DNA from 3 places in the Methylobacterium sp. Leaf102 genome. Region 1 is predicted to be linked to each of the others. Evidence: riboswitches for the same ligand, from Rfam matches in the RefSeq annotation. Region 1 holds a riboswitch; each other region holds the start of a gene.
The links. A riboswitch is a leader RNA that binds a small molecule or an ion and turns the genes downstream of it on or off. The one in region 1 is predicted to bind cobalamin.
Positions count from the first base shown of each region.

Region 2: it holds a riboswitch for cobalamin, as region 1 does, so the genes downstream of both, ASF27_RS07155 (TonB-dependent siderophore receptor) here and ASF27_RS09635 (CbtB-domain containing protein) in region 1, are expected to answer to the same signal.
Region 3: it holds a riboswitch for cobalamin, as region 1 does, so the genes downstream of both, ASF27_RS07305 (TonB-dependent siderophore receptor) here and ASF27_RS09635 (CbtB-domain containing protein) in region 1, are expected to answer to the same signal.

Region 1 covers NZ_LMMX01000012.1:311,793-319,768, forward strand. Annotated here, with positions in the region: gene ASF27_RS09615 (DUF3616 domain-containing protein) at 1-679, shown strand, start outside; gene ASF27_RS09620 (cobyric acid synthase) at 971-2,425, opposite strand; gene cobO (cob(I)yrinic acid a,c-diamide adenosyltransferase) at 2,439-3,041, opposite strand; gene cobU (bifunctional adenosylcobinamide kinase/adenosylcobinamide-phosphate guanylyltransferase) at 3,038-3,571, opposite strand; cobalamin riboswitch at 3,681-3,878, shown strand; gene ASF27_RS09635 (CbtB-domain containing protein) at 3,931-4,107, shown strand; gene ASF27_RS09640 (CbtA family protein) at 4,136-4,897, shown strand; gene ASF27_RS09645 (DUF1636 domain-containing protein) at 4,890-5,282, shown strand; gene cobW (cobalamin biosynthesis protein CobW) at 5,279-6,313, shown strand; gene ASF27_RS09655 (DUF4349 domain-containing protein) at 6,319-7,197, shown strand; gene cobN (cobaltochelatase subunit CobN) at 7,214-7,976, shown strand, end outside.
Region 2 covers NZ_LMMX01000008.1:19,517-27,492, reverse strand. Annotated here, with positions in the region: gene ASF27_RS07170 (serine hydrolase domain-containing protein) at 1-1,002, shown strand, start outside; gene ASF27_RS07165 (DUF2147 domain-containing protein) at 1,094-1,693, opposite strand; gene ASF27_RS07160 (hypothetical protein) at 1,968-2,177, opposite strand; cobalamin riboswitch at 2,367-2,583, shown strand; gene ASF27_RS07155 (TonB-dependent siderophore receptor) at 2,899-5,076, shown strand; gene ASF27_RS07150 (peptidase) at 5,104-6,519, shown strand; gene gyrB (DNA topoisomerase (ATP-hydrolyzing) subunit B) at 6,526-7,976, opposite strand, start outside.
Region 3 covers NZ_LMMX01000008.1:52,442-60,417, forward strand. Annotated here, with positions in the region: gene ASF27_RS07290 (ATP-binding protein) at 1-2,129, shown strand, start outside; gene ASF27_RS07295 (response regulator) at 2,133-2,594, shown strand; gene ASF27_RS07300 (response regulator) at 2,594-4,315, shown strand; cobalamin riboswitch at 4,513-4,722, shown strand; gene ASF27_RS07305 (TonB-dependent siderophore receptor) at 5,072-7,216, shown strand; gene ASF27_RS07310 (ABC transporter ATP-binding protein) at 7,216-7,938, shown strand; gene ASF27_RS07315 (DUF3526 domain-containing protein) at 7,935-7,976, shown strand, end outside.

The sequences.
Region 1 (7,976 bases):
CGTGGCGTATGCGGCACCCGACTTCTACGTCACCGGCTCACATGGCTGCAGCCGGCGGGGGCGGGAGTTCAAGCTCTCCACCGCAATCCTCGCGCGCCTGCGCGCCGACGCCACCGGGACCAGGGTGGAGACGACCTACCGCCTCGGCGACGCCCTGCGAAATGCCGATACGGTGGGCGCGTACTTTCTGAAGGATCTGGAACCCCGCGAGGGCGGCAAACCGCTCTCCGGTCTCAACGTCGAGGGCCTCGCGGTCATCGGCGACACTCTCTACGCGGGTCTCCGCGCGCCCGTCATCGACGGACGGGCCTTCCTCGTCTCCGTACCCGTCGCGCCCCTGTTCGCCCCCGGCGACGCGCCGCTCGACGTCAAGCCGACGACGATCCCCCTCGCCCTCGGGGCCGATGCCGGCATCCGTGATCTCACCGTCCTGCCGGATGGTCGCCTTCTCGTCCTCTCGGGTCCGACCCGCAACGGCTTGTCGGTGCCTTATGGGCTGTTCCTCGCGGATCCGTCGTCCGGCAAGGTCGCGGCGCTCGGCACCCTTGCGCCATTGGACGGCGACGATTCCAGGGCGAAGCCCGAAGGCGTCGTGCGCCTCGGCCCCGGTCGGGTGCTGGTGGTGTTCGACAGCGTAGTGAACGGCGCGCCGCGCGAGTATGCGGTGGCGATCCCGTAGGCGGCCGGCTCGGCGCATCAGGACGGGTCGAACCGATATTGCTCCGGCCTGACCGACCGCCGGCGTGCTTCGACGCGCAGTACCGCGGCGGAGCACCGACAGTACCGAGAACCATCAGGCCCGCAGCCCGAGACAACCCGCGAGGTCCTAGACCGGGGCCAAGGCGCGCCAGTGCGGATGCGCGGCGTGGCATCCTGCACGATGAAGCCGCGGGAATTGCCGACGGAGTCGATGACGGCGATGCCGGCGACCGCGCTCGTCTTCCGCAAGGATCGCCCCACGCCTGACCCGCTACGCCGCCAGGACGAGCAGCCGGTCGCAATCCACATGGGCTTCTAGGTGGTCGGCGAGCGCGTCGAGCACGGTCTCGATCCCCGCCTCGTAGGCGTCGCCGCCGGACCGGGCGCCGAGGCGCGCGAGCCACGCGGCGCGCTGCGCGTCGTCGGCGAACAGGCCATGCACGTAGGTGCCGGCGACCCGGCCGTCGGCCGAAATCGCCCCGTCCGGGCGCCCATCGGCGAAACGAACGAGCGGGCGCGCCGCGTCGGGTCCGGTGGTATCACCCAGGTGCATCTCGTAGCCCGAGAACGGTACGCCGTCGGGCAACGAGGTGCCGGTGACGGCCTCGAGGCGCTTGACCGGGGTCATCACCGTCTCGACGTCGAGGAGCCCGAGACCCGGCACCGTCCGGGGCGCGCCCTCGATCCCGAACGGGTCGGCGAGGCGGCGCCCAAGCATCTGGTAGCCGCCGCAGAGGCCGAGCACCCGGCCGCCGCGCCGGACATGGGCGGCGAGATCGATATCCCAGCCCTCGGACCGAAAGACATCGAGGTCCGCGATGGTGGTCTTCGAGCCCGGCAGGAGCACGAGGTCGGCCACGGGGATCGGCTCCCCCGGACGAACCAGAACCACGGAGACGTTCGGCTCGCCCCGCAGAGGATCGAGATCGTCGAAATTGGCGATGCGCGGCAGGACGGGGACGGCCACCACCGTGCGACCCGCCGCGCCTGCTTCGGAGCCGACCAGTCCCAGAACGTCCTCCGCGGGCAGGCGGACGGCGAACGGAAAATGCGGGATCAGCCCGAGGCTGGGCCAACCCGTGTGGCGGGCGATGAGGTCCATGCCGTCGGCGAACAGGCTCGGATCGCCGCGGAAGCGGTTGACGAGGAAGCCCCGGATCATCGCCGCGTCGGCCGGGTCGATCACCGCCTTCGTGCCGACGAGGCTGGCGATGACGCCGCCCCGGTCGATGTCGCCGAGCAGGATCACCGGCGTGTTCGACGCGCGGGCAAAGCCCATGTTGGCGATGTCGCCGGCGCGCAGATTCACCTCCGACGCCGAGCCGGCGCCCTCGACTACGACGAGGTCGGCCTCGGCTTTCAGATGGGTGAAACTTTCGAGCACGGCCCCGAGGAGGCGCGGCTTCCAGCCCTGGTAGTCCCGGGCCGCGGCCTGGCCGACCATCCGGCCCTGCACCACGATCTGGCTGCCGGTCTCGCTCTGGGGCTTGAGGAGGACCGGGTTCATGTGGACCGAGGGCGCCACTCCGGCGGCCCTCGCCTGGAGCGCCTGGGCCCGTCCGATCTCGCCGCCATCGGCCGTGACGGCGGCGTTGTTCGACATGTTCTGCGGCTTGAACGGCCGCACTCGCAGCCCGCGCCGGGCGAAGGCGCGGCACAGACCGGCGACGATGAGGGATTTGCCGACATCCGAACCGGTGCCCTGGATCATGATGGCGCGGGTCATGACGGCTGGAACCTCAAAACTCGATCCCCTCCTGCGCCTTCACGCCCGCCGCGAAGTGGTGCTTCACGGAGCCCATCTCGGTGACGAGGTCGGCGGCCTCGACGAGGGCCGGCTTGGCGTTGCGGCCGGTGACGATGACGTGGAGGTCCGGTCGGCGTGCCCGGAACGTCGCCACCACGTCGTCGATGGGCAGGTAGTCGTAGCGCAGCGCGATGTTGAGTTCGTCCAGCACCACGAGGCGGATGCTCGGATCGGCCATGAGATCCAGGGCCTTCGCCCAGGCGTGCTCGGCCGCCGCGATGTCGCGGGCCTTGTCCTGGGTCTCCCAGGTGAAGCCCTCGCCGAGGGTGTGCCAGTCGATCTGGTTCCCGAAGGCCTTCAGGGCGTGCTTCTCGCCCGTGTCCCAGGCGCCCTTGATGAACTGCACCACGCCGACCCGCCAGCCGTGGCCCAGCGCCCGCAGCATCAGGCCCAGGGCCGCCGTGGTCTTGCCCTTGCCGGGACCCGTGTTGACGATGAGGAGGCCCTTCTCGATGGTCTTCTCCGCCACCTCGGCATCCTGCACGGCCTTGCGCTTCTCCATCTTCTCCCGATGGCGGTCGGCGGCGTCGCTCATGCGTGGTCTCCAAGTTGGGGTTTCACGATCATCGGCAGCCCCGCCACCATGAACACGACGCGGTCGGCCTGTGCGGCGAGGCGCTGATGAAGCCGCCCTGCCGCGTCGCGGAAGCGGCGGGCGAGGGCATTGTCGGGCACGATGCCGAGGCCGACCTCGCTGCCGACCAGGACCACCGGCCCCGGCGCGTCGGCGCAAGCGGAGAGCAGCGCCCCGGTCGCGGCCTCGACGTCGGCCTCCGCCAGGATCAGGTTGGTGAGCCAGAGGGTGAGGCAATCCACCAGTACCGGTCCGCGCGCGGCCGCGACCGCCTCGGGCAGGTCGATCGGCGCGTCCTGCGTGATCCAGTCGGCCGACCTTCGGGTGCGGTGGAGGGCGATGCGGTCGCGCATCTCGTCGTCCCAGGCCTGGGCCGTTGCGAGATACAGCCAGGGTGGCGGCTGCGCCTCGATCACCCCCTCGGCATGGACGCTCTTGCCCGAGCGCGCGCCGCCGAGGACGAGGGTCACACGGGGGAATATCTCGGTCATGGGGGGGACGGCTGCCGCATAGGGCTTCTTTAGCCCGAAACGCCCTTGTGTGGTCAAAGGCGATGCAAACGGCACAGCGGCGCGTTGTCAGGGATCGCGCGACCGCGTAGAAGCATCGGGATCGGACGGTGCCCCGGCGACGGGGTGAAAAGGGAACGCGGTGAGGGGCAAGCGCCTTGAAACCGCGGCTGCCCCCGCAACTGTGAGCGGCGACGGGCCTGCCATCGGCCACCGGAGCGATCCGGGAAGGCGGCAGGTTCCGGATGACCCGCGAGCCAGGAGACCTGCCGTCCGGCACCGGGGACCTTCGTCCTCACCTTCGACCACGGCCGCCGGCGGGGCGGCCAGGAGATCAACCGATGTCGACCAACACCCTCGTTCTGACCGGCACCCGCACCAACGAGCGCCTCGGGGCCGTTCTCGTCGCCGCGTTCCTCGGCCTCGGCCTCGTGTTCATGGCGGGCTTCGCCCCGGCGATGGCGCTCCACAACGCGGCGCACGATTTCCGCCACACCCAGAATTTTCCCTGCCACTGAGCGCCTGGCGCCTGAAGGCAGACACCCCATGATCATCCGGCTCGTGTCGGCGGCCCTGGTCGCCGGCTTCCTCGCGGCTATCGTCGCGACGGGCCTGCAGCTCGCCCTGACCTCTCCGCTCATCATCGCGGCTGAGCGTTACGAGACGCAGGCTCAAGCCCCCGTATCGCCCCCCGCGCCGGGATTCGCATCCCTCGTGGTGCGGGTGCATGGCGGACACGATCACGGCGCGAAGGACCCGGGCGTGTCCGGCGGCGAGACCGCGCCCGCCTGGCAGCCCGGACCCGGACTGCCGCGCATGGCGTTCACGGCGCTCGCCACCCTGGTGGGCGGCGTCGGGTATGCCCTGCTGCTCGGCGCAGTGCTGCTGGCCTGCGGGCGCGAACCGACACCCGAGACCGGCCTGCGCTTCGCCGTGGCGGGCTTCCTCGCCGTCGCCCTGGCGCCGGCCCTCGGCCTGCCGCCGGAACTACCGGGCATGGACGCCGCCCCCCTCGCCGATCGTCAGTTCTGGTGGGTGATGACCGCCGTCGCCACCGCCATGGGGCTCTACCTCATCGCCATCCGCCGCGCGCCGATCTCCATCGCGGGCGGCCTCGTCCTGATCGTGGCACCACACCTCGCCGGAGCACCCGAGACGAGCCACGCGGCTTCCGCCCTGCCGGCGGGCTACGCGGCCCAGTTCGCCGCACGCTCGCTCGGGATCGCCTTCGTGTTCTGGGCGATCATCGGGCTCGCCTACGGCTGGGCCTGGGCCCTGTTCGGTCGTAAGGCGACGGCGCATGCCTGACGTGGTCACCCTCTACGTCTGCACCGCCTGCCGTGCGGCCGGCGACCCGGCAGAACCCCGCGCCGGTGCGCGCCTCCTCGACGCGCTCCGGGAGGCCGTCGGTGAGCACGGCCAGACCGGCCTGCGGATCGAAGGCGTCGAGTGCCTCTCCGTCTGCAAGCGGCCATGCACCGTGGCGGTGGCCTCGGAAGGGCGCTGGACCTACGTCTACGGCGACCTCGACGCCACCGAATCCGCCCGGATCATCCTCGAAGGGGTCGGCCTCTACGGCGAGACGCCCGACGGCCTCGTGCCGTGGAAGGCGCGGCCCCAGGAATTCCGCAAGGGCGTCGTCGCCCGCATCCCGCCGCTCGCGGCGCACCCTAGTACGGACGCCGCCGAATGACCCTGGTCGAGAAGATTCCCTGCACCATCGTCACCGGCTTCCTCGGGGCCGGCAAGACGACCCTCGTGCGCCACCTCGTCGAGAACGCGAACGGCCGGCGGCTCGCGATCATCGTCAACGAGTTCGGCGATATCGGCTTCGACGGCTCGTTTCTCGCCGCCTGCGGCATCGAAGGCTGCCAAGACGAGGACATCGTGGAGCTCGCCAACGGCTGCATCTGCTGCACCGTGGCCGACGACTTCGTGCCGGCCCTGAACAAGCTCCTCGACCGAGCCGACCCACCCGAGCACATCCTTATCGAGACCTCCGGCCTCGCCCTGCCCAAGCCCCTGGTCCAGGCGTTCCAGTGGCCTGCGATCCGCTCGCGGGTCACCGTGGACGGCGTCATCGCGGTCATCGACGGTCCGGCCGTGGCGGCGGGCTTCTTCGCCGACGATCCGGCGGCCTCCGCCGCCCAGCGTGCCGAGGACACGAACGTCGATCACGACAATCCCCTGGAAGAGGTGTTCGAGGACCAGATCCTCTGCGCCGACCTCGTGGTGATGAACAAGGCCGACCTCCTCGACGCCGCCGGCCGCGAGAAGGTCCGCGCCGAGGTTCAGGCCCACCTGCCCCGCGCCGTGAAGATGGTGGAGGCCGAGCACGGCCGCCTCGATCCCCGCGTGATCCTCGGCCTCGGAGCCGCGGCCGAGGACGATCTCGACGCCAGACCCTCGCACCACGGCGAGGGCGAGGACCACGACCACGACGATTTCGACTCCGTGGCCCTGCCCGTCCCGGCCACGGCCACCGCCGAGGACCTGGCGATCCGCGTCGGTCGCGCGGCAGAGACCGCCGGCGTGCTGCGCATCAAGGGGTTCGCCGAAGTCACGGGCAAGCCCATGCGCCTCGTCGTGCAGGGTGTCGGCACCCGCATCGCGCATCACTACGACCGACCCTGGAAAAGCACGGAAGCCCGCGACGGCCGCCTCGTCGTCATCGGCCTCAAGGGATTCGATCAGGCGGCGGTCGCCGCCGCCTTGGCCGGGTGAGCGCCATGGCGGTACGGAACGGCCGCGCGGCGGCGGCCCTGGGCCTTGCCGTACTCCTCGGACTGGGGGGCTGCTCCGACACGCGCCCGCCGGCGCCCGACACCGCCAATCCCCTCGCGCTGGCCCAGCCCGCCCGCAACACCGCAGCCAAGCTCGCCTATACGCACGACCTCACCATCGGCCTGCCGCCCGATCGGGTGGCGGCGCATTTCGCGGCGGCGCGTGACCGCTGCCTGACCGATGCGGGCCTCGGCTGCATCCTCGTCACGTCGTCCATCGATGACGGTCCGCGTCCGCAGGGGCGACCGCAGGCGCAGATTCAGGTCCGGTTGCCGCACGAGTCCGTCGCCCCCTACGTGGCGTTCCTCACGGCTCCCCTGCCGGGCGAGGCGGCGGGCGATGTGGTCCTGCGGCGTCAGGCGACACGGGCCGACGACCTGACCACACCCATCGCGGACGGAGGACGCCGGCTCGCCCAGCTCGCCGCCTATCGCGCGCGTCTCGACGAACTGTCCGCGAAGGCGGACACGCGCGTGGAGGACCTCATCCGCATCGCCCAGGAACTCTCCAAGGTCCAATCCGAAATCGAGGAGGGGGAGGCGAAGCAGCGCGGCCTGCAACGGCGCGTCGATACCGAAATCGTCTCGGTTTCGCTTCGCTCGGACAGCGCGCGAGCGGGTGCCTTCGCCCCCGTCGAGGAAGCCTGGAGCCAGGCCGGCCAGACCTTCGGCGCCAGTGCGGGCGCCGCCCTGCGCTTCGCCGTCGCCAGCCTGCCCTGGCTTCCCGTGGCGGCGATCGGACTGTTCCTCGTCCGCGCCCTCTGGCGGCTGCGCCGGCGCAGACGCGCCCGGATCGGCCGGCCCCTCACGGAGGCGCGGCTGTGAGGTCGCGCATCCCGCCATGCATCTGATCCGCGTCGATACGGTTTCCCTCGACGAGGGCGAAGCCGCCATCGATCTCGGTCAGGCGCCGGGCGACATCGTGTTCCTGTCGTTCACGGATTCCGACCTGTTCGGCGTCGCGGGCGCGTTCGCAGCGGCATTTCCGCAAGCCGGCGAGGGGCCGGCCCCGACCCTGCGTCTGGCGAAACTCGCGAAGCTCCGTCACCCCATGTCGGTGGACCTCTACGTCGACGGGGTTATCGCGCGGTCGAAATGCGTCGTGATCCGATGCCTCGGCGGGCTCGATTACTGGCGTTACGGCATCGAGCGTGCCGCTGCCGCCGCACGGGCGAACGGCGTTCGCCTCATCGTCCTGCCGGGCGACGACCGGCCCGACGATCGCCTGGATGCCTTCTCGACGGCGCCCGACCTCGCACCCGTCCTCGACGCCTATTTCCGGGCGGGCGGCGCCGACAACCTGCGCCGGATGCTCGGGCGGATCGCGGCCGAGATCGGCTTTCCCGGCACCGTGGAGGAGCCGCAAGCCCTGCCGCGCGGCTTCGTCTGCTGCCCCGGCTGCGGCCCCATCGACCGCGATCGGGCTCTAGCCGCCGGCCGGCCCTTGCAGGCGGGCACGGTGCCCCTGGCGCTCCTCGTCGTCTACCGCTCGGCGATCCTGTCGGGGGATGCCGCGCCCCTGGCGGCCTTGGGCGATGCACTCCGGGCCCGCGGCCTGCAGGTGCTGGTGGTCGCCGTCTCGAGCCTCAAGGACCCCGCGGCCC
Region 2 (7,976 bases), on a different contig from region 1:
ATGACGAAGCCGCTCACCTCGGTGGCGGTGATGATGCTCTACGAAGAGGGGCGCTTCCAGCTCGACGATCCCATCACCCGTTTCCTGCCGGAATTCTCCGACATGCGGGTGCTCACTGGCGGCAACCGGGTGAAGTTCGACAGCGAGCCGGCGCAGCGCGCCATCACCATCCGCGACCTCCTCACCCATACCTCCGGCCTGACCTACGGCTTCATGGAGGCCACCCTTGTCGATGGCCTCTACCGCCAGAACGGCGTCGATTTCGGCGAGGCGCAGACTGATAGCCTCGCCACCGTGGTGGAGCGCCTTGCCCGCCAGCCCCTGCTGGCCCAGCCCGGGGCCGAGTGGAACTACAGCGTCGCCACGGACGTCCTCGGTTACCTCGTCGCGGTCGTGTCCGGCCAGGACTTCGCGGAGTTCATGCGGGAGCGCGTCCTGGCGCCGCTCGGCATGCTCGACACGGATTTCTTCGTTCCACCCGACAAGGTCGAGCGGTTCGCGGCGAATTACAGTCTGTTTCGCGAACGCAGCCTGAAGCTCTACGACGATTGCGTCGGGAGCCGGTTCGCGCGTCCGCCGGTGGTGGCCTCCGGCGGCGGCGGCCTCGTCTCCACGGCGGGGGACTACATGCGCTTCTGCCGCTTCCTCCTGGCGCGCGGAGAACTCGACGGCGTGCGGCTGCTGGGGCGCAAGACCGTCGATCTCATGCTCACGAACCACCTCGACGGCGATCTGGCCGCCATGGGCCAGCCGCGCTTCTCCGAGACGGCCTATACGGGCATCGGTTTCGGGCTCGGCTTCTCAGTGATGCTCGATCCGGCCCGTGCGCAGATCGTCGGAACGCCCGGCGAGGCCGCCTGGGGCGGGCTCGCCAGCACTGCATTCTGGGTCGACCCGGCCGAGGATCTCGCGGTGGTGCTCCTCGCCCAGCTCATCCCGTCCTCGGCCCTGCCGATCCGCCGGGAGTTGCGGGTACTGACCTACGCCGCCCTGGTGGACTGATCCAAAGCTACAAAAAGCCGGCTCCGCTGGGCGAAGCCGGCTCGAAATTTTCCCGATGAATCCTGCGGCTCGATGCGGGCGACGCGCGATCCTACTCCGCCGCGGGGGCGGCGGGTGCGGTTCCGGGAGCGGCCGGCTTCGCGCCCGGCTTCGGGGCCGCGGGCTTGGGCGCCCATTCGGCGTCGGAACGCGGGCCGCCGGGCTGGTTCGTCGCCGCGGTGAGCTGGCCCGGAACCACGTCGTTGACCTTGCTCCAGGTCTGCGATCCGCACAGGAACCCGAGCATGCAGCCCCGCACGGACAATTCGGTGGGCTGATCGGCCCACATGGTCACGTCGTAGAACTTGCCCTCGTCGGCGTTGTAGATCTTCCCGGCGTAACGGGCGTCGGCATCCGGCTTCAGACCCATGATGAGCTGGTGCCCCAGCGACGGGCGTGCCTGCTTCTTGGTGTCGGGATTCTTGAAGTCGACGCGGGGCTGGCCCTTGTCGTTCAACGGCACCTTCAGCCAGACGACGTAGCCGCACAGGTTGGTGTTCTGCGGACCGCATTTCTCGACGCGGATTCGCGCGCGGCCATCCTCGGTGAGGTAGGTCCCGGTCGCGTCGTTGGGCGTGGCGGCCAGGGCGGACCCGGGCAGCGCGGCCAGGGTCAGGCCGGCCAGAGCGGCGAGGGTCGATCGGTCGATCATCTGTTGGACATCCTCAAACTTCGAAAACCTGCCGGGCGGCGCCATCAGCCGTGTCGTGTCGGCCCGCCGGAGCCGCGCCGGACGACCGTCACCGGGCCACACGCGGTCGTCGCCCCGTGCGGTGATGCCCCGCCTTCGGACGCGAAGGTGACCGGATCATGACCACGACGCCCTTCCATTGCCGGAATCCGGCTCCCAGGTCGTCGGTCCGGGCCCGAACGCAAAAAGCCGGCGCTTTCGCGCCAGCTCTTGGGGCTTCGTGATGGGGGCGCGCTTATTCGGCAGCGGTCATCTCGGCCGTGAAGTGACCGCACCAATCCTTGGACGCCACCACCGGCCAAAGGCCCGGGGACTTCGGCTCCGGCTGGCTCACGGGCGGATTGAAGCGGCACAGGCCCGCATCGCCGGCTGCCGCGCCGCCGTTGAGCTTGTGATCGTCGAAGAAGCGGCAGCTCTCGCAGGCGATGCTGTGGTTGCTGGTCATCGTGTCTCTCCCGGTCGGATGGGCAGTCGCTCCACCCGTGCCGTTCTTAATTAGAATAACTCCAATCAAGCGTCAACGTCGTTTTCGGTGCTTGGTCGTCGTCGGTCCGTTGGTGTGCCTGGAATTCCGCTTTGCCGCTGGATCGACCGTCACGATCCGCGCTTCGGCTTGACGGGGTGATCGGCGAAGTCCTAGCGTAACCGTGACGGTTCCTCTCCGGAGGATCAAAAGGGAACGCGGTGAGGGCTTTGCCCCGATGCCGCGGCTGCCCCCGCAACTGTAAGCGGCGAGCCCATCATCAACACGTCACTGGGTCTTCCGGATCTGCCAAGATCCCGGCCTGGGAAGACGATGAGAGGGCGGTGACCCGCGAGCCAGGAGACCTGCCGTCAGTCGTGGTCACACGCGAAACGCATCGGGCGGGGTGTCCTGATGGGTGTCGGGGCGTTCGCATGCCGCGAACGGATCGGCCTCGTTCGCGGTGACGTGCCACACCGCGCCCCGTGCGCGCCCGCCGTTTCCGCATGCGCCCGCCCGAACCACTGCCTTCATTGCCTATCGATCGTGATCGCGTACCGCACCCGTGCGGCCGTCGAGCTCATGCGTCGTCGCACGAAAGGGCTTGGCCAGGACTGAACGATTGTAACACTATAACATTCGTTTTAGGCGTGGTGGAAGCGTCGTCGCGTACGTCGCGCGCCCTCGGACAATTCGCATCGCCATGCTGTTTCCACGTTCCTGCCTCGCGCATCATCCCGGTCCCGGTCCCGGGATCGTCGGAGGATGTCTTCTCCTTGTCCTCGCTCCCCTCGCGGCCTCGGCGCAGGAGCCGGCCGTCACCCTCGACACCCTGTCGGTGGCCGGTTCCGGCGTCGCGCCCGCCGGGCTCAACCTGCGCACGGTGGATCGCGGCGCCAGCCGCCTCGGTCTGACGCCCCTGGAGACGCCGGCCAGCGTCGACGTGATCGCGGGCGAGACCGCGCGCCGGCGTGGCCAGAACACCGTCGCGGAGGCCGTGACAGAGAACGCCACCGGCATCACCACCGTGGCGGCCCCCGGCAACGGCAATGGGGCCTTCACGGCGCGCGGATTCGCCGGCCCGAACTCGATCCAGCAGCTCTACGACGGCACGCGCCTCTACGTGGGCGCCGGCACCGTCACCTTCCCGTTCGACACCTGGAACGTCGAGCGCATCGAGGTCCTGCGCGGCCCGGCCTCGGTACTCTACGGCGACGGGGCCATCGGCGGCGTCGTCAACGTGGTGACGAAGAAGCCGGTGTTCACGCCCATCATCGAGGCCCGCGCGGCCCTGGGCTCGGACGGTCTCGCCCGCCTCGCCCTCGATTCCGGCGGCCCCATCGGTGAGGCCCTGGCCTACCGCTTCAACATCAGCGGCAACCGGTCCGGCGGCTGGATGCAGCCCGACGGAGATTTTCGCAACCTCGCGGTCTCCGGCGCGCTGATCTTGCAGGCGGCCCCCGACCTCGCCTTCACACTCAGCCACGACCTCGGCTACCAGGAGCCCGCCCGCTACTGGGGTACGCCGCTGGTCAACGGGCGGATCCTCGATTCCATCCGGTTCAACAACTACAACGTCCGCGACGCCAAGATTTTTTGGACGGACAACTGGACCCAGCTCAGGACCGAGTGGAGCCCGAGCGCCGACATCACCGTGCGCAACACCGCCTACCGGCTCCAGAGCCGGCGCCAGTGGCTCGACGTCGAGCAATACGCCTTCAACCGAGGCACCGGCTTGATCGACCGTTCGAGTTACACCGAAATCTACCACCAGCAGGAGCAGGTCGGGAACCGCCTCGACGCGACGGTCCGGGGCACCCTGTTCGGGTTCCGCAACGAATTTCTGGCCGGGTTCGACGTCAATCACATCGCCTTCCGGCACACTAACAACTTCCAGTCCGAGGGCGGCGGTCTCACCACGAGCGTCGATCCGTTCGCCTACGATCCCGGCCTGTTCCCGGCCAACGGCCGCGCCTCGCCCGCCTATGCCACGTCGACCAACCAGGCCTCGGTCTTCGCCGAGAACCGCCTGATCCTGTCGGATCAGCTCTCGCTGCTGACGGGCGTGCGCTTCGACGCCCCGACCCTGAACCGCCGGAACCTCGTCTCCGGCGCCACCTTCCAGCGCGACTTCCAGGCCCTGAGCTACCGCTTCGGTGCCGTCTACGCCCCGACGCCCGACCTCTCCCTCTACGCCCAATACGCCACCGCCACCGATCCGGTGGGGAGCCTCATCACCCTGTCGCAGAGTCTGGCGAACTTCCGCCTCTCCACCGGCCAGCAGGTCGAGGTCGGCGCCAAGGGCATCGCCTTCGGGGGGCTGGCCGAGTGGACGCTCGCCGGCTACCGCATCGTCAAGGACAACCTCGTCTCCACCGTGCCGGGCCAGCCCACCGTCTCGACCCAGGTCGGCCGGCAATCCTCGCAGGGCGTCGAGGCGGCCGTGTCCCTTCACCTGTTCGACGCCTGGCGGGTGGATGCCAACGTCGCCCTCCTCCACGCCCAGTACGACGATTTCAATCAGGCGGTGGCTGGTGCGGTGGTGTCCTATGCCGGTCGTCAGCCCATCGACGTGCCGGAGCGCGTCGCCAACCTCTGGGTGAACTGGGCCTTCGCCCCGGCCTGGGAGGCGCGCATCGGCGTGCAGTATGTCGGCGAGACCTTCAGCGATTTCGGCAACATGGCCCGGCGCCCGGACTACGCCCTGCTCAATGCCGGGCTCGACTATCAGGTCGGGCCGGCCTCGCGCCTGTCGGTGCGGGCCTACAACCTCGCCGACACGGTCTACGCCATCAGCGGCAACGCCGTGAACGGGGTCGGCACAAACTGGCTCCTCGGCCGGCCACGCTCGTTCGAGGTCGCCTACAGCGTCAGCTTCTGACGCGCCGTGCGCCGCCTCCCGAAACCAATGAAGCGGTGGCTGATCCTCGGCCACCGCTGGCTCGGCATCGCCACGGGGATGTTCCTCGCCACCTGGGTCCTATCGGGCCTGGTGATGATGTACGTCCCCTTCCCCAACCTGACGGAGGCGGCGCGGCTCGCCGGCCTGCCCCCCATCGCCTGGGATCGGGTGCGGCTCGGCCCCGACGCGGCGCTGAAGCCCCTCGGCCTGACGCGCCTGCCCCTCGCCCTGTCGCTCGGCATGCGCGGCGATGCGCCGGTCTACCGGACCATCCTCCCGACGGGCGAACTCGGGACGGTCTCGGCCGAGACCGGCGCGGTGCTGGGACCCTTGTCGGGGGTGGAAGCGCTGGCCCTCGTTCGGGCCCGGGGTGGGACCGGTCCGAACCCCAGCGTGACGACGATCCAGCGCGACCAGTGGACCGTGACGGCGCGCTACGATCCGTTCCGCCCGTTCCACGTCGTCGCCCACGACGATTCCGCCGGCACCGAGCGCTACGTCTCGCAGGTCACCGGCGCCGTCGTTTTAGAGACGACGCGGTTTGCGCGCGGCTGGAACTGGCTCGGGTCGATCCCGCACTGGATCTACCTCACGCCCCTGCGCGCCCGGGCCGAGCTGTGGCGCGACGTGGTGCTGTGGATCTCCGGCATCGCCGTGGCCGGTGTCCTGAGCGGCCTCGTCCTCGGGGTCTGGCGCCTGCGCCTGCGCCGGCCCTACGCTATGGGAGTCTCGCCCTATCGCGGCGTTATGCGTTGGCACCACCTGTTCGGGATCGTCGGCGGCGTGGCGCTCCTCGGCTGGGTCGCGAGCGGTTGGCTGTCGATGAACCCGAACCGCTGGTTTTCCGGGCCGAGCCCAACACCCGCCATGCGGAGCGCCGTCATGGGAGAAGCGCCCCTCCCCGGCCTCGACGCCCTGCGCACCGTCGCCGTGTCCGGTCCCGTCGAGATTCGGTTCACCGGCATCGCCGGACAGGTCCACGCGGTCGCCACCAATGCGGACGGGCGACGCCGGGTCGAACCGCCTGTGGCGCCGCAATCCTTGAGCACGGCGGCGGCGCGCATCCTGCCGGGCGCGCAGGTCGTCGCGGCCGAGACCCTGACGGCCTACGACGCCTATTGGTACCCGCACCACGAGACACGGGTGCTGCCGGTGTTGCGCGTCCGGTTCGACGATCCGGCGGAGACCTCGGCCTATCTCGACCCGGAAACGGGCGAGATCCTGATGCGTCTCGACCGAAGCGGCCGGGCCAACCGCTGGCTGTTCTCCGCCCCCCACCGCTTCGATTTCGCGATCCTGACGCGCCACCGCCCGGCCTGGGACCTCGTCCTGTGGACCCTGAACGGGCTCGGCGCCGGCATCGCTCTCACGGGGATCGTCCTCGGCTGGCGGCGTCTGCGCCGCCCCGCGCCGTCTCGATGACGCGCCTCACACGTCGAGGTTGGCGACGCTGAGCGCGTTGTCCTGGATGAACTCGCGGCGGGGCTCGACCACGTCGCCCATGAGCTTCACGAACAGGTCGTCGGCGTCCTGGGTGTCCTTGACCTTCACTTGGAGGAGCGAGCGCACGTCGCGGTCGAGGGTGGTCTCCCAGAGCTGCTGGGCGGTCATCTCGCCCAGACCCTTGTAGCGCTGGAGCTGGAGACCCTTGCGGCCGAACGCCATCACCGCCTCGAACAGGCCGACGGGGCCGTGCAGGGTCGTCTCGTCGCCCTTGCGGGCGTAGGTGACGGGCTCGTGGTAGATCTCGCGCAGGGCCTCGGCCCGGTCGGCGAGCCGCGTCGCCTCCTGCGAGGCGATGAGCCCGGCATCAAGGGTCGCGACCTGACGCACCCCGCGCAAGGTCCGGCTCATGACGTAGCCGCCCTCGCTGACGGAGCCTACCCAGCCCTGCTCGATGTCGTCGGCGATCCGGTCGAGGCGTCGGGCCACCCGGTCGGCCAGAACCTCGGCCTCCGCCGCGTTCTCGTCGACATTGACCCGGAAGGCGCCGGCGATCATCGCCTGCTCGACCACGGCGCGGTCGTAGCGGGTGTGGAGCGCCTGCATCAGGCCGCGGAACTGGCGCGCCTCCTCGACGAGGGCCTTCAGTTGCTGTCCGCCGAACTCGGTGCCGGAGGCCAGGCGCAGCACCGCCCCGTCGACGCCCGCGTCGATGAGGTAGTCCTCGAGCGCGCGCTCGTCCTTGAGGTAGATTTCCCGCTTGCCCTTCGAGGCTTTGTAGAGGGGCGGCTGGGCGATGTAGAGGTGCCCGCGCTCGATCACCTCCGGCATCTGCCGGTAGAAGAACGTCAGCAGCAGGGTGCGGATGTGCGAGCCGTCGACATCCGCGTCGGTCATGATGATGATGCGGTGGTAGCGCAGCTTCTCCGGGTTGAAGCCCTCGCGGTCCGTGGACGAGCGGCCGATGCCGGCGCCGAGCGCCGTGATCAACGTGCCGATCTGGTCCGACGACAGCATCCGGTCGGCGCGCACCCGCTCGACGTTGAGGATCTTTCCGCGCAAGGGGAGAACCGCCTGGAAGGTGCGGTCGCGACCCTGCTTGGCCGAACCGCCGGCGGAATCGCCCTCCACCAGGAGGATCTCGCACTTCGACGGGTCGCGCTCCTGGCAATCGGCGAGCTTGCCCGGCAGGGAGGCGATGTCGAGGACGCCCTTGCGCGTCACCGTCTCGCGGGCCTTGCGCGCCGCCTCGCGGGCCGAGGCCGCCAGGATCACCTTGCCCATGACGGATTTCGCCTGGGCGGGGTTCTCCTCGAGCCAGTTGGACAGGCCCTCGTTGAGGACGTTCTCCACCGCTGGCCGTACGGCTGCCGTGACGAGCTTGTCCTTCGTCTGCGAGGAGAAACTCGGTTCCGGCACCTGCACGGAGATCACGG
Region 3 (7,976 bases), on a different contig from region 1:
TCGTGGCGCAGGCCAGTGCGAACGCGCCGGCTCGGGTCGTCGCCGGCGCGAGCCTCGATGCTGTCCTGCCCGAGTTGGTCGCGGTGGTGCGCCGTTACCTCGACGCTGCGCCGGCCGAGGACGGGGCCCACTACCTGCGCACGGTGACGCTCGGCCCGGCGGGTGCGCGGCAGACCTACGAGGTCGCGGCACACCGGGTCGACGACCTCGTCGTGCTCGAACTCGAAGAGGCGGATGCCTCCGTCGAGGAAGGGCTCGATGCCCTGACGCCACGGCTGCGTGCCTTCGTACAGCGTCTGCGGGTGGCCCGCTCCATCGAGGAGCTCTGCGACATCGTTGCCGAGGACATCCGGCACATCACCGGCTTCGATCGGGCGCTGGTCTACCGTTTCGACCGGGACTGGCACGGCACCGTGCTGGCCGAGAACGGAAACGGGGCCCTGCCGTCCTACCTCGATCTGCGCTTTCCCGCCTCCGACATCCCGGCCCAGGCGCGTGAACTCTACCGCCGCAACCGCCTGCGCATCATCCCGGATGCCGGATACGCGGCGGTCCCGATCACGCCGCCCCTGACGCCGGCGGGTACGCCCCTCGATCTCAGTCAATCCGTCCTGCGCAGCGTCTCGCCCGTGCACGTCGAGTACATGCGCAACATGGGCACGATGGCGTCCATGTCGGTGTCGATCCTCGTCGACGACACGCTCTGGGGCCTGATCTCCTGCCACAACCGCACCCCGCACCGGGTGCCCCTGCAGGCGCGCAACGCCTGCGACGTCCTCACCCAGATCTTCGCCCTGCAGCTCTCCGCCCGCGAGCGGGGCGCCCAGGCCGAGCAGCGCTTGGCACTCGGGGCGGTCCAGGCGCGGCTCCTCGGGTTCATGGCCGAGGAGGACAGCTTCGTCGACGGTTTGTTGAAGCATCCCGACGACGTCCTGGCGCTGGTGAACGCGGCGGGAGCCGCCATCGTCACGGGCGACCATTGCCGCGTCATCGGCACGACGCCTTCCGAGGCCGAGGTCCGGACCCTGTACGACTGGCTCTCGGTCGAGGGCGATGCGGCGGAGGTCTTCGCCACGGAGTCGCTGTCGGAGCTTCTGCCGGCGGCCGCGGCTTTCGCCACCGAGGCCAGCGGCCTGCTCGCGATCTCGGTTTCCAAGAAGTACGCGAGCTACATCCTCTGGTTCCGGCCGGAGGTGGTGCGGACGGTGAAGTGGGGCGGCAATCCGGTCAAGCCGGCGACACCCGATCCAGAGGGCGGCCCCGACCGCCTGCATCCGCGAAAGTCGTTCGAGATCTGGAAGGAAACGCTGAAGGGGCGCGCGCTCCCCTGGAGCGTCCCGGAGATCGAGGCGGCCAAGGATCTGCGCGCCTCGGTCCTCGGGATCGTGCTGCGCCGGGCGGAGGAACTGGCCGCGCTGAGCGAGGAGCTCCAGCGCTCCAACAAAGAGCTGGAGGCATTCTCCTACTCGGTCAGCCACGACCTGCGGGCCCCGTTCCGCCACATCGTCGGCTACTCGAACCTCCTGAAGACCCGCGAGGGCGCCAACCTGTCGGACAAGGGCCGGCACTACGTCGACACCATCATCGAGGCGGCGTTCTCGGCCGGAACCCTCGTGGACAACCTGTTGGCCTTCTCGCAGATGGGCCGCAACGCCCTGAACCGGGTATCGGGCGACATGAACGCCCTGGTTGAGGAGGTCCGGCGCAAGGTTCTGCGCGATGCGGCGCCCGCACACGTCGTGCGCTGGGAGATCGGGCCCCTGGGCCGTGCCTACGCCGACCCGTTCATGCTGCGCCTCGTCATCGAGAACCTGCTTTCGAACGCGCTGAAGTACAGCCGGAACCGACCCGAGGCGGTCATCGAGATCGGACGGCTTCCCCCAAAAGACGGCGAGGCCGTCTTCTTCGTCCGCGACAACGGGGTCGGCTTCGACATGACCTATGTCGACAAGCTCTTCGGCGTGTTCCAGCGCCTGCACCGAGTCGAGGAGTTCGAGGGCACCGGCATCGGGCTCGCCAACGTGCGCCGCATCGTCGAGCGCCATGGCGGCCGGACCTGGGCCGAGGGCCGGCTCGGCGAGGGCGCGACCTTCCACTTCACGCTGCCCCTGCGGGGCGAGGCACCCTGAGAGATGGCCAACCTGAAACCGATCCTTCTCGTAGAAGACAATCCCAACGACATCGAGCTCACGCTCGCGGCACTGGAAGCGGGTCAGCTCGCCAACGAAATCGTCATTTGCCGGGACGGGGCGGAGGCGCTCGATTTCGTCTACAGGCGCGGCGCACACGTGAACCGGGCGTTGCAGGACCCGGCCGTGATCCTGCTCGATCTGAAGCTGCCCAAGGTCGATGGCTTGGAGGTCCTGGCCAAGGTGAAGGGCGATCCGCAGACCCGGTCCATCCCGGTGGTGATGCTCACCTCCTCGCGCGAAGAGACCGACGTGGTGCGCTCCTACGACCTCGGGGTGAACGCATTCGTGGTGAAGCCCGTTGGGTTCAACGAATTCTTCTCGGCCATCCAGGAACTCGGCGTGTTCTGGGCCGTCCTGAACGAGCCGCCGCCGCACAAGGGAGGCTGGCCATCGAACACCTGATGGACGCCGACGACGCGATCCGCATCCTCCACCTGGAGGACAGCGATCTCGACGCCGAACTGGTGGAGGCCGCCCTCGACGGCATGGGGCGCCCCTACGTGATCGATCGGGTGATGGACCGCCCCGATTTCGCCGCCGCCGCCCTACCGGGCCGTCATGACTTGATCCTCGCGGATTTCGTCCTGCCGACCTTCGACGGCATCAGCGCCCTCGCCGTCGCACGGGAGCAGTGCCCGGACACGCCGTTCGTCTTCGTGTCCGGCACCCTCGGCGAGGAGACCGCCGTCGAGGCGTTGAAGAACGGCGCCGTCGACTACATCACGAAGCAGCGCCTCGAGCGTCTTCCACGCACCGTCCTGCGGGCGTTGGCGGAGGCCCAGGCGAAGGCCGACAAGCGCCGGGCGGAGGCCGCGCTTCAGGCGCTCAACGATACGCTGGAACTCCGCATCGCCGAGCGGACGCGGGAACTCGCCACCTCGAACGCCGAATTGCAGATGCAGATCGTCGAGCGCGAGCGGGTGGAAGAGGCCCTGCGCCTCGCCCAGCGCCTGGAGGCCGTCGGGCAGCTCACGAGCGGTGTCGCGCACGACTTCAACAACCTGCTCACCGTCATCTCGGGCAACATCGAGTTCCTCGGGCGCGAGGTCTCGACCGAGCGCTCGAAGCGTCGGCTCGCGATGATGAAGGGAGCGGCGGATCGGGGCGCGAATCTCACGGCGCAGCTCCTCGCCTTCTCCCGCCGCCAGAGGCTGGAGCCCACCCCGGTCAGTCTGAACCAGACCGTCGCCTCCATGCGCGACCTGCTCCAGAGCTCCATCGGCGGCGCGGTGCGCATCGAGACGACCCTGCAGCCCGACCTGTGGCCGGCCTTGGTGGATGCGACCCAGATCGAACTCGTCATCCTCAACCTCGCCATCAACGCGCGCGACGCCATGGTAGTCGGGGGATGTCTGACCATCGAGACGGCCAACGTCACGGTCACCGGCCCCCAGACGCGCCCCGAGCAGCCGATGCCGGGCGAGTACGTGATGGTGGCCGTCAGCGACACGGGCACGGGCATGCCGCCGGAGGTGGTGGCGCGCGCCTTCGAGCCGTTCTTCACCACCAAGGAGGTGGGCAAGGGTTCGGGGCTCGGGCTCGCCCAGGCCTACGGCTTCGTGAAGCAGTCCGGCGGCGGCATCCGCATCGACACGATCGTCGGGGAGGGGACCTCGATCCGAGTCTACCTGCCCCGCGTCGAGGACGGAACGAGCGCCGTCCACGAGGCCCCCCACATGACCGCATGCGGGCTTGGCCGCTTGCCGGGCGGACAATCGGTCCTGCTCGTCGTCGATGACGACACGGCTGTGCGCGAGGTCACCACCACCCGCCTCGCGGAGGCCGGTCACGCGGTGCGCGAAGCGGGCTCGGGCCTCGCGGGACTGGCGTCCCTCGAGGCGGACCCTTGCGTCGATCTCGTGGTGCTGGACTTCGCGATGCCGGGCATGAATGGGGCCGAGGTCGCCACCGAGATCCGCAAACGCTGGCCCAGCCTGCCGATTCTGTTCGTCACCGGCTATGCGGACACCACGGCCCTGATGAAGGTCGGCGCGGTCGGCGCCGACAGTATCGTTCAGAAACCGTTCCGGGACGGCGAGTTGGAACGCAAGGTCGGGGAGGCCATCGTGAATCGACCCGCGCCCGGTCTGCGCTTGGTCTCGGGCGGCTCCTCCGGCAGCTGAATCGATCGTCCGCCCCGGATCCGCGGGTTCCGAGGAAGACAGCCGGCTGGCGTCCTGGACCTCGCCGCCTTCGTCCTCGGTGTGCGCGGCGCCGGGGCTCGCCACGATCCTGCGTGTCTCGGCCCGGCAGGTCTCGCGCCATGACGTTCCAATCGGCGGCCGAGGGCGCTCGGCCTTGACTTCTCCGGACCCGGATGGAACCGTACAGCCGTCAAGGTTCTCGCGGTCCTCGGATCGCGAGCTAAGAGGGAATTCGGTCGAGCCCATCGGGGCGATGCCGAAGCTGCCCCCGCAACTGTGAGCGGTGAGCCGCTGCCGAGAACGGTCACTGGTGCCATGCACCGGGAAGGCCAGGCAGAGGCGTCGATCCGTGAGCCAGGAGACCTGCCTTGGCGACGAACGTCTCTCGGGCGGGGTGCTCCGGTGGGTCGCATGATCGACGTCGGCCCGTCATGGTCGGCGCGCGCCCGTGCTGCTCTGCCTGACACGTCCAGAACCATTTGGATGGTGTTGATGGCCGCGATCGATCACCCCTTCCCCGAAAGCGTTCCCGCTCAGAACCGGCCCGGCGACACGGAGCCCGTGCCCGAACTCGGCTTGCTTGATTTCGGCGTGCAAGGTTTCAGCTTGCATGGCCAAGCTTCGCAACGTAATAATGTTTCAAACGCCATTCAGGCTCCTGAGCCGGTGCCGGGGGGCGTCCCCTCATCGGGCGACGGGCTGGAGCGGCGCTCATCCCGTTCGAGACCCGATACGATGCTCCTGAAAAACGGCCTGCGCCTCGGCGTCGCCCTCGCGGCCCTGTCCCTGACGCCGTCGGTCCGTGCCGAGGAGACGGCGGTCACCCTGGACACCCTCACGGTGGAGGGCACCGGCATCGGCCTCAACGTGCCGGAAGGCGCCATCGGGTTGATCGGACCGACGCCGGGTTTCAGCGCGGCGCGCGCCGTGAGCAGCACCAAGACCGACACGCCCCAGCGCGACGTGCCCCAGGTCGTCACGGTTGCCTCGCGCGAGGTCATCACCGATCTGGCCGCGACGCGAGTCGACCAGGTGTTCAACTACACCCCCGGCGTCGCCCAGCAGAACAACTTCGGCGGCCTCACCGTGTTCAGCTACGCCGTGCGCGGCGTGACCACGTCCGAGATCTTCAAGAACGGCTTTGCCATCAACCGAGGGTTCCCGCCGCCGCCCGACACCCAGAACGTCGAGCGTATCGAGGTGCTGAAGGGCGCAGGCGGCGCCCTGTTCGGGCGCAGCGATCCCGGCGGCGTGGTCAACATCATCACCAAGCAGCCGACGGCCGAGCGCTTCGTCGAGATGGGCGGCCTCTGGGGCAGCTTCGAGCAGTTCCGCGGCACCGTGGATGCCGGCGGCGCCCTCAACGAGGACAAGACGGTCCAGTACCGCTTCAACTTCGCGGGCGGGCGCCAGAACAGCTTTCGCGATTTCGTCGACGGCGACCGGCTGTTCGTGGCGCCGTCCATCAGCTGGCAGATCACGCCTGACACCAAGGTCACCGTCGAGACCGAATTCGTGCACAACCGCATCGTGTTCGACCGGGGCGTGATCGCCATCAACCGGCAGCTCGGCTTCCTGCCGATCTCGCGCTTCCTCGGCGAGCCGGGCCAGAGCACCGAGCAGACTTCGAACACCCTGCAGGTCCGCTTGGAGCACCGCTTCGACGCCGATTGGCAGATGCGGCTCGGCGCACATTTCAACACCGGCACACTCGAGGGCGAATCCGCCGAGGTCCGGAGCATCGCGGCCGACAATCGCACCGTTGCCCGCGACCGCAACTTCCGGGACTACCGGTGGGACACCGCCATCGGCCAGGCCGAGGTGGTCGGCCGCTTCGCCACCGGGCCCCTGGCGCACACCCTGCTCCTCGGCTTCGAGCGCGAGAGCACCGACAGCCGCACGGTCTATCTGCGCTCGAACGTCCGGCAGAACCCGTTTTCCATCGACATCTACAACCCGCGCTACGGCCAGCCCCTGCCGCCGCTCACCATCCCGCGCAACAACCTCGAGCGGGTGACCAATACGGCCCTCTACGCCCAGGACCAGATCGCGCTCAGCCCCGAATGGAAGGCGCTGCTCGGCGTCCGGTTCGATTTCTTCGAGCAGTCGTTCCGCGAGCGCATTCCGCGCAGCGACGTCGAGCAGTCGCGGGCCGCCGCGACGCCCCGCGCCGGACTCGTCTATCAGCCGCTCCCCGAACTCGCCCTCTACACCAATGTCGGCACGAGCTTCCGGCCGAACATCGGCCCAGATGCGGCGGCGGCCTCGCGCGGGGTGCCGTTCGCCCCCGAGACGGGCATCGGCTACGAGGTCGGCGCCAAGCTCGACCTCTATGGCGGGGCGCTCGGCCTCACCGGTGCGGCGTTCCATATCGAGCGTGAGAACGTACTGACGCCCGACCCCAACAACAGCGGCTTCTCCCTCGCGGCGGGCGGGGTGCGCAGCCAGGGCTTCGAACTCACGGCCACGGGCCAGATCTCGCCGGAGCTGCGCCTCATCGGCGGCTACGTCTACGCCGACGCCGTAGTGACGAAGGACAACGTCCTGCCCGTGGGTGCCCCCCTCATCAACATCCCCAAGCACAGCGGCAGCCTGCTCGCCGTCTACGAAGTCCAGTCCGGCCCCTACGCGGGCCTCGGGATCGGGGGCGGCGTGCGTGGGGTCGGCGAACGCGCCGGCGACGCGGGCGGCACCGGTTTCGTCCTGCCGGCCTACGTGGTCGCCGACGCGCTGGCGTATTACCGCTACGAGAACATCCGCTTCGGCTTCAACGTCGAGAATATCTTCGACAGTGAGATCTACGAGAGCTCGCTCAACGTGTTCCGGGTCTATCCCGGCGCACCGCGACGCTTCACCGGCACCGTCTCGGTGCGGTTCTGATGCTGGAGTCGCACGAACCGGTCCTGGCGATCGGCGACGTCGTCATGACCTTCGGCGGTCGCAGGGCCCTCGACGGCCTGACCCTGACGTTACATGCGGGCGAAGTCTTCGCCCTGCTCGGCCCCAACGGGGCCGGCAAGACCACGACCATCAACCTCATCCTGGGTTTCCTGAAAGCGGAGAGCGGGACGGTCCGGGTCTGTGGAATCGATGCGGGCGCCGCCCCCATCGCGGCGCGGGCGGCCATCGCCTACATCCCCGAGCAGGTGGCGCTCTATCCCACGCTCTCGGGCCGGGAGAACCTGCGCTACTTCACGACGCTGGCGGGGCTCGCCCTGTCTCGCGACGCGGCCGACCGCCTGCTGGCGCAAGCCGGTCTCGCGACCGAGGCGCACGCGCGCAAGGCTGCGACCTATTCGAAGGGCATGCGCCAGAAGGTCGGCATCGCCATCGCCCTGGCGCGCCGCGCCCGGCTGCTGCTCCTCGACGAGCCGACCTCGGGCCTCGATCCGAGCGCGTCGGCGGATTTCTCGGCCGTGGTCCGGGCGGCCGCCGCCCGCGGCACAACCGTGCTGATGGCGACCCACGACCTCTACCGGGTCAAGGAGGTCGCCGACCGGGTCGGCGTGCTCCAGACCGGACGCATCGTCGAGGAGATCAGCCCGGCACACCTCGACCATGCGGCGTTGGAGCGCCTCTACATCGAGCGGCTCGCGTCGTGAGGCTGGTCCGGGCCGAACTCGGCCAGCTCCTGCGCGAC